Regions from separate parts of the Vogesella sp. genome, predicted to be linked through region 2. Evidence: riboswitches for the same ligand, from Rfam matches in the RefSeq annotation. Region 2 holds a riboswitch; the other holds the start of a gene.

Region 1 (4,360 bases), on a different contig from region 2:
GCTAGGTCGCGGCGTGCTTGCCAGCGGCTTGCTTGGTCGCTGGCGGCGGCAAGCGATGCTTCGGCTTCCTGAGCCGCTTGCTGGTACTCACCTTGCAGTAGTAGCTCGTCTATGCGGTTACCGGCATGACTGCAGGCAATAAACAGCAGTGGGAGACAGAGACGGGCAAGCAGACGCATGGTACTACCTTGGTGTGGATCGAAGGGTGAAACCATAGTATGCCATTGGATTGATGATTGTAAAAAAGTTGGCCGCATTACTTGCGGCCAACCTTTTTGTTTCACGTGAAGCAATCGCCGCATCAGGCCTTGTCGTAGAGCTTGGCGCCGCCTTTGACGAACTCGATGGCTTTCACTTCCATGCCCTTCTGCAGCGCGTCCTGCTCGCTGATGCCTTGCTTGGCGGCGAACTCGCGCACGTCCTGGGTGATCTTCATGCTGCAGAAGTGCGGGCCGCACATGCTGCAGAAGTGGGCCACCTTGGCGCTGTCTTTGGGCAGGGTTTCGTCGTGGAATTCACGCGCCTTGTCCGGGTCCAGGCCCAGGTTGAACTGGTCTTCCCAGCGGAACTCGAAGCGCGCCTTGGACAGCGCGTTGTCGCGGATCTGCGCGCCGGGGTGGCCTTTGGCCAGGTCGGCGGCGTGGGCGGCCAGCTTGTAGGTGATGATGCCTTCCTTGACGTCGTGCTTGTTGGGCAGTCCCAGGTGTTCTTTCTGGGTGACGTAGCACAGCATGGCGGTGCCGTACCAGCCGATCTGCGCGGCACCGATGGCCGACGTGATGTGGTCGTAGCCGGGGGCGATGTCGGTGGTGAGCGGGCCCAGCGTGTAGAACGGCGCTTCGTGGCACCATTCCAGCTCTTTATCCATGTTTTCTTTGATCAGCTGCATCGGCACGTGGCCGGGGCCTTCGATCATCACTTGCACGTCGTGCTGCCAGGCAATCTGGGTGAGCTCGCCCAGGGTTTTGAGTTCGCCTAGCTGCGCGGCGTCGTTGGCGTCCCAGGCGCTGCCGGGGCGCAGGCCGTCGCCCAGGCTGAAGGCCACGTCGTAGGCCTTCATGATGTCGCAGATTTCGGCAAAGTGGGTGTACAGGAAATTTTCCTGGTGATGCGCCAGACACCATTTGGCCATGATGGAGCCGCCGCGCGACACGATGCCGGTCATGCGGCCGGCGGTGAGCGGGACGTAGCGCAGCAGCACGCCGGCGTGGATGGTGAAGTAGTCCACGCCCTGCTCTGCCTGCTCGATCAGCGTGTCCTTGAAGATTTCCCAAGTCAGGTCTTCGGCCTTGCCATTGACCTTTTCCAGCGCCTGGTAGATGGGTACGGTGCCGATGGGGACCGGGCTGTTGCGCAGGATCCACTCGCGGGTTTCGTGGATGTTCTTGCCGGTGGACAAGTCCATGATGGTGTCGGCGCCCCAGCGGATGCCCCAGGTCATTTTGTCCACTTCTTCGCTGATCGACGACGTTACCGCGCTATTGCCGATATTGCCGTTGATTTTTACCAGGAAGTTGCGGCCGATGATCATTGGCTCGCTTTCGGGGTGGTTGATGTTGTTGGGGATGATGGCGCGGCCGGCGGCGATTTCCTGGCGCACGAACTCGGAGGTGATGGTGTCCGGCAGCTGGGCGCCAAAGCTGTGGCCGGCGTGCTGGCGGGTCATCAGTTCCAGCAGGCGGGTGTTGCCGGTGGCGTGCAGGCTGTCGATGTAGGCCTGGCGGTTGAGGTTTTCGCGGATGGCGACGTATTCCATTTCCGGCGTGATGATGCCGCGGCGGGCGTAGTGCATCTGCGTGACGTTGCAGCCGGGCTTGGCGCGGCGCGGCTGGCGCGTCAGGTTAAAGCGCAGGTCGGCCAGTTTGGGGTCGGCTTCGCGGGCGCGGCCGTAGTCGCTGGACAGGCCGGCCAGCAGCTCGGTGTCGTCGCGTTCGGCGATCCAGGCGGCGCGCAGTGCCGGCAGGCCGGAGCGGATGTCGATCTGCGCGTGCGGGTCGGTGTAGGGGCCGCTGGTGTCGTAAACGTAAATCGGCGGGTTGGCTTCACCGCCGAACTGGGTCGGGGTGTCGGCCTGGCTGATCTCGCGCATCGGCACGCGAATATCGGGGCGGCTGCCGGTGACGTAGATCTTGCGGGAATTGGGCAGCGGCTGGATGGCGGCGGAATCCACCACCATTTGCTGGTTCAGTTTGGCAGGCGCGTTCATCGGTACGGGTTCTCCAAGGCGATGAAACGGCGCAAGGAGCGGCCCGGGCTGGCCCGGCTGCCAGGGTTGGCCGCAAGCCGGGCGGGGAACGCTGCGCGGCGGGCGGTGTCTGGCAGATTACGCTTCCCTACGCCGGTATTATCCGGGTCAGGTTCGAAGGGTAACTCTCACCCGCGGCGCCTTCATGCCATACGCAAATTGGTGCGAATGGTACACAAGCGTCGCAGGACCCCTAGCGATGCTGTGAAGGTAAGGTAATTGTGGGATAATCGCAAGTTGCCATCTGCCGGACGATTGTGGAAGCAGGGTTGCCACAGCCCCGCTTTCAGAATCGCCCTATATGTTATTTGTCTTGGATCCCCCGGAGTTTCCGAATGAATTTCGAACAAGCCCGTTTCAACATGGTTGAGCAGCAAATCCGTCCGTGGGATGTGCTCGACACCTCCATCCTCGACCTGCTGTTCCACGTGAAGCGCGAAGACTTCGTGCCGGTAGAAAAGCGCCTGCTGGCCTTCGTGGACACCCAGCTACCGCTGGAAAACGGCAGCACCATGCTGGAGCCGAAAGTCGAAGCCCGCCTGCTGCAAGACCTGCAAGTGAAAGCCAGCGACAAGGTACTGGAAGTGGGTACCGGTAGCGGCTACCTCACCGCCCTGCTGGCCGCGGTAAGCCAGCACGTGTACAGCGTGGACCTGGACGCCGAGCAAAGCGAACGCGCTGCGGCCAACCTGAAAACCGCCGGCATCCGCAACGTGACCCTCAGCGTAGGCAACGGCATTGCCGGCCTGCCGGAGCAAGCCCCGTTCGACGTGATCTGCGTTGGCGGCTCCACCCCGGTGGTGCCGGAAACCCTGAAGGCCCAGCTGGCCGTGGGTGGCCGCATGGCCGTGATCGTGGGCGACGCCCCGGTGATGATTGCCAAGATCATCACCCGCGTCAGCGAAAACGCATTCCAGGAAAGCGTGAGCTTCGATACCAACCTGCCGCGTCTGCAGCAGATCGACGCCATCGAACCGGCCCGCTTCAGCTTCTAAGCCATGATGCGAGAAATCAGCGCCACCGAGCTGGCCGCCTGGCTGGCCGATAGCAGCCGCCCGCAGCCCTACCTGCTGGACGTGCGTGAAGACTGGGAACTGGCCCTGTGTCGCATTCCCGGCTCGCAGCAGATCGCCATGCACCTGATTCCGCTGCGCCACAACGAGCTGCCGGACGACGTGCCCATCGTCACCATCTGCCACCACGGCGTGCGCAGCTTCCAGGTGGGCCTGTTCCTGCAGAACGCCGGTTTCGAGCAGGTGCTGAGCCTGCGCGGCGGCGTGGAAGCCTGGGCCAACGACGTTGACCCGAGCATGGCGCACTACTGAGCGCCCGCTGCCGCACCCTCAAGCCGCCCCTGCCGGGCGGCTTTGTTTTTGCCTTATTTACCGGAAGCCTGCCATGTACCACCTCGCCCCTGCCCTCGCCCGCCTGCCTGCCGCCTGGCAAACCGTGCTGCAACAGCCTGCGATGGCGGCCAACTTGCAGCATATTGAAGCCAAACTGGCCGAACGTGCCGCTGGCGGCGCCGTCATCTACCCGCCCGCCGGGCAGGTCTTCCACGCGCTGCAATACGCCGACCCGGCTGCGGTGAAGGTGGTGATCCTGGGGCAAGACCCGTACCACGGCGCCGGCGAGGCGATGGGGCTGAGCTTTTCGGTGCCGGCCGGGGTGAAGATTCCGCCCAGCCTGCGCAATATGTACAAGGAACTGGCCAGCGACCTCGGCATCGCCCCTGCCAGCCACGGCGACCTCACCCACTGGGCACAGCAGGGCGTGCTGCTGCTGAACACCTCGCTGACGGTGGAGGCCGACTGCGCCGGCAGCCACGGCAAGTTCGGCTGGCAGGCGGTGACCGACGCGCTGATCGACGCCGTTAACGCCCACAACCCCGGCTGCGTGTTTTTGCTGTGGGGTAACTGGGCGCAGGGCAAGGCCGAGCGTATCGACGCCAGCCGCCACGGCGTGTTCAAGGCAGTGCATCCGTCGCCGCTGTCCGCCAGCCGCGGCTTCTTCGGCTCGCGCCCGTTCTCGCAGGCCAACGCCTGGCTACAGGCGCATGGCCGCGAGGGCATCGACTGGGCGCTGCCGGCGCCGCAGGGTGGTTTGTTTTAAGGC
Region 2 (4,360 bases):
GCGCGCACCAGCAGCGGCAGGTTATAGAACAGGTTGCCGTACAGCAGCAGCCACGGCGTGTCCTGCAGATTCACGCCGGCCACGCCATGCGGGCCGAACAGCGCCAGCACCCCCATGCCGGCCACCAGCGTGGGCATGACAAAGGGCAGCATCAGCAGGCGCAACAGCAGGCGGCGGCCGGCAAAATCGAAACGCGCCAGCACCCAGGCCAGCGGCAGGCCGATCAGCAACGCCAGCGCGCAGGTAGCCAGCGCCTGGCCGGCCGACCACAGTAGCCGCCACTGGATATAGCTATCCTGCAGCAGGGCCAGGCTGAAACCGGCGTGCCCTTCCTGCAGCAGGCGCGCCAGCGGCGCAGCCACCATCAGCAGCAGGAAGGCCAGCGGCAACAGGGCTGGCAGGGCAAGGGAACGATTCATGTGCAAGACGGGTGCCGGTAAAAGGTGTCGGTCATTTAATGAGGCGTTGTGTCACAAAAGCGCAAGGGCGCCGCAGGCGCCCTTGCCACGCCGTGCTGCGGCCCACGTTGGCCGCAGCGGCGATCAGTTTGCCGGCGTCACCACCACACGGTTCCAGCGGCTGACCCAGCCGGCCGTCTTGCCGTTCATCGCAGCCAGGCTGGGGTTGCTGAACTTGACCGGCTTTTGCGCGTGGGCAAACACCGGGTCGATGGCGGTGCCGGCCACGGCCGGGTACATCCACATCTTGGTCTGCAAGCCGGTCTGCACGCCGTCGCTACGCAGGAAATCGACAAACGCCTGCGCCGCCTGCGGCTCCTTGCCGCCCTTCAGCAGCGCTACGCCTTCTACTTGAAGGAACACGCCGCCTTTCAGCAGCAGGTTGGCGGTGGGCGATTCGCTGATTTTTTCCTTGCTGTAGAACACTTCTGCCGCCGGGCTGGTGGCGTAGCTCACCACGATCGGGCGGCTGCCGCCGTTGCGGCTGAAATCGGTGTAATACGCCTCGCTCCAGCCCTTGCTCACTTTCAGGCCGTTGTCGCGCACTTTCTCCCACCATTTGAAGGCGCCGTCTTCACCACGGTCGGCGATGGTAGCCAGCAGGAAGGCCAGGCCGGTACTGGACGTAGCCGGGTTTTGTACCACCAGCAGGTCCTTGTAGGCCGGTTTGGCCAGGTCGTCCAGCGTGGCCGGCAGCGGCAGCTTGGCCTTGGCAAACCAGCTCTTGTCGTAGTTCAGCGTTACGTAGCCGTAGTCCACCGCTACCGCGCCCGGCAGCTGCGCGTCTTTTTCGGTGCGGCCAACCTTGCTGCTGGTGGGCGCCAGAATGCCGGCGGCCGTGGCCTTGGCGATCAGCGTGTTGTCGATGCCGTACACCACGTCGGCGATCGGGTTGGCGCGGGTCAGGATCAGCTTGTTCAGCATTTCGCCGGCGTCACCGCCCTTGACGATGGACAGCTTGACGCCGCTTTGCTTTTCGAACTCGGCAATGCGCTCTTTGGGCAGGCTGAACGAGCTGTGCGTCATCACGCGCAGCTCGGCTGCCAAGGCAGACAGGGACACGCCAGCCAGGGCCAGCAGCAATACAGACTTCTTCAACATTTCAGACATCCTCTTTTGGTGATGACGCTACCAAAAAAGAAAGCGGGACACGGGCAGACGCCCATCACGCTCCCTCCGCTGGCATTATCCAGATCAGGTTCTGGGGTATGTCTCAGCCCGCACGCGCAGGCACCCCCGGTGATCGAGCCGCGAGTATAGAGCTTTGTGTCACATTCGTTAACACCCGGCGCAGGATTGGCGCAGACAGCCGGGCACCCACATGGCCTTAGCCAGCCTGATCCAGCAGACCCCAACCACGCAGCAAGGGCAGCTCGTGATCAAGGAAACGCTGCGCCAGGTCTTGCAGGTACTGGCGCTGCGCGTCACGGCTGGCCAATGCCTGGCCCTGATGCGCCACGCGCTCGCCATTGGCTTGCAGCCGTGCATCCAGTGTGGCTGCCATGGTGTCGGCGTGGCACTCCCCTGCCAGATAGGCTTGCAAAAAGCACTGGCTGAAACGCGACACTGCCACGCCACCACCTAGCTCCGGGCTGGCCAGCGCCGCAAAACGGGACGAGTGCACGGCCTGTTGCAGAATGAAATTGTTGATACGCGCCGCCACGGTACGGCTTCCGGTAGCCTGCGGTGGTAGCGCTAACAGCATGCGCGCGCCCACCAGCACGCGGATTACCTCGCGGAACTGGCTGCCACGGCAGCTGCGCTGCACCTTGGCAGCCAGCTCGCTTAGCAAGTGCGGCTGACCGTCAGCCAGGCAATCGAGCACCGGGTCGTACACCGCCGGGGTCAGATTGATGGTGCCGCGCGGCAGTGCCAGCTTCATTTTCACCTCGCTACGCGGCAAGGCCAGGGCTACCCGTTGCTGGCCCCAGCGCGCGTCCTGCTCGGCCGGCTGCAGCCGGCGCGGGCCTTTGATCCAGTAATCGCGGCGGAACTGCTGGTTCAGGATGTAATCGCGCACCGTTTCGCGAAACAGCGGGTCGGCGGTGCCGTCCAGCAGCGCCTGCTGTTCCGGCGTGTAGTGCAATACCGGCACCTGCTCCAGCGTGCTGGCCTGGCAGGCGTAGCCCAGCTTGGCCGGCGCCAGCGCCGCCGCCATGTCGGCAAAGTACATCGGCGTCCAGTCGCGGTTGAAGTACTCGTGCGCCAGATAGTGCGGGTCTTGGCCGGCAATGCGCGTCAGCCGCTCGCGCAGCTTGTCGTCGGCCAGCGCACGCGGTGCCACCGCCAGCAACTGCTGGCTGAACGCCAGCGCATTCTTCACCTGCGCCTCTACCCCCAGGCCCGGTGCGCTCATGCGTTCGGCGTGCTGCACAAACAGCTGGCGCAGCGGCGCAAAGGCGGCCCAGCCGGGCAAGGTGTTGTAACTGATGTACAGCACGCCGCCGACACGCAGCTTGCGGCGCACGAAATCCACAATCAGCGCCTGGTTTTGCGGCGAGATCCAGCTCCAGATACCGTGCAGGCCGATGAAGTCGAACAGTGGCAGGTCGTCGCGGGCGCAGAATTCAGCAAACGATTCGTCACTGAGCTGCGCACCGTTGCCGCAATCGGCGGCCAACTGCCGGGCAAAGGCCGCGTGCTGCGGGTTGAAGTCGTTGCCGTACCACTGGGTACTGCCCGCCGCAGCGTGCAGGTTCACACTCATGCCCTGGCCAAAGCCCAGTTCGCAGGCGTGCTGCCACTGCGGCACGGCAAAGCCGGCGTCCAGCAGCACGAAGCCGGCGTAGTGCGGGTTGAGCTCGCTGTAATAACCGTAGGTGTAATCGAGTTCGGTGACGTAACCGGCAGACCAGGACATGGCAACTCCACAGTGAAAGTGAATGACGGTGCGGCTTTCACCTTAGCCCAGATCACCCCCCGCGCGCAGCTTGCACGCGGCATGGCGACAGGCACACAGCACGCGGTTGCGGCAATGTCACCACGCATAGCCGAATCAAAACTATTGGATAATAAATATCAATTTAACATTACTATCAAAAACCGCGATACTGCCAACATCAACCCACAAGGAGCCCGCCATGAAACACCTGCTGCAATACCGCGTCAGCCTGGAAGAAATGTGGTCGCACCTGGTGTGGCTGCAGTAAATCGCTGCCGGGCAGCCAGCCGCGGCACCCCGCTTGCAGATTTTTTGCAAGCAGGGCTTGCCAAAGCGCCATGCCTTGTCTAATATTCGCGTCCTACGCCGGTGTAGCTCAGTTGGTAGAGCAGCTGACTTGTAATCAGAAGGTCGAGGGTTCGACTCCTTTCTCCGGCACCAAGCATTTAGGCCCCTGTCGCAAGACAGGGGCCTTTTGCGTTTGCGGCCGGCCGCACAGCTGCAGCTGTCACATTGCCGTGCTATGGTGCGGCAAACCGTTGCTACCCCGTACCCGCATGAACAAACGCCTGAGCCGCCCTGCCGGCACCCCGTTGTGGCTGCAAATCGAAGCCACCCTCAGCCAGGAAATCCTCGCCCGTACCCTGCAAGGCCGCCTGCCCAACGAGCAGGCGCTGGCCGAACGCTTTGCCGTCAACCGCCACACCGTCCGCCAGGCCATCCAGCAACTGCTGGCCAAAGGCCTGGTACGCATCGAACGCGGCCGTGGCACCTTTGTGCAGGAAGAACTGATCGCCTACCGCCTGGGCAAGAGCAGCCGCTTTTCGCACAGCCTGAGCGAACAACACCTGGTCAGCGACGTGGACATCCAGTCCTGCCACTTCGAGCCGGCCAGCGACGCCGTGGCCCGCCTGCTGGGCGTGGCCGAAGGTGCGCCGCTGCTGCGCGTGGAAGCGCTGGACCTGGCCGACGGCAAGGTGGTCAGCGTCTGTACCCAGTACTTTCCGCTGCCGCGCTTTGA

The links. A riboswitch is a leader RNA that binds a small molecule or an ion and turns the genes downstream of it on or off. The one in region 2 is predicted to bind thiamine pyrophosphate.
Region 1: it holds a riboswitch for thiamine pyrophosphate, as region 2 does, so the genes downstream of both, thiC (phosphomethylpyrimidine synthase ThiC) here and ACK4FZ_RS06825 (thiamine ABC transporter substrate binding subunit) in region 2, are expected to answer to the same signal.

Annotation. Positions count from the first base shown of each region.
Region 1 is NZ_JBKBHK010000007.1:98,091-102,450, reverse strand. Features, by position in the region: gene ACK4FZ_RS10590 (tetratricopeptide repeat protein) at 1-179, opposite strand, end outside; gene thiC (phosphomethylpyrimidine synthase ThiC) at 302-2,206, opposite strand; TPP riboswitch at 2,314-2,450, opposite strand; gene ACK4FZ_RS10580 (protein-L-isoaspartate O-methyltransferase family protein) at 2,581-3,240, shown strand; gene ACK4FZ_RS10575 (rhodanese-like domain-containing protein) at 3,244-3,570, shown strand; gene ung (uracil-DNA glycosylase) at 3,644-4,357, shown strand.
Region 2 is NZ_JBKBHK010000004.1:194,786-199,145, forward strand. Features, by position in the region: gene ACK4FZ_RS06820 (ABC transporter permease) at 1-419, opposite strand, end outside; gene ACK4FZ_RS06825 (thiamine ABC transporter substrate binding subunit) at 543-1,556, opposite strand; TPP riboswitch at 1,612-1,706, opposite strand; gene ACK4FZ_RS06830 (class I SAM-dependent methyltransferase) at 1,786-3,318, opposite strand; gene ACK4FZ_RS06835 (hypothetical protein) at 3,331-3,690, shown strand; tRNA gene ACK4FZ_RS06840 (tRNA-Thr) at 3,705-3,780, shown strand; gene phnF (phosphonate metabolism transcriptional regulator PhnF) at 3,897-4,360, shown strand, end outside.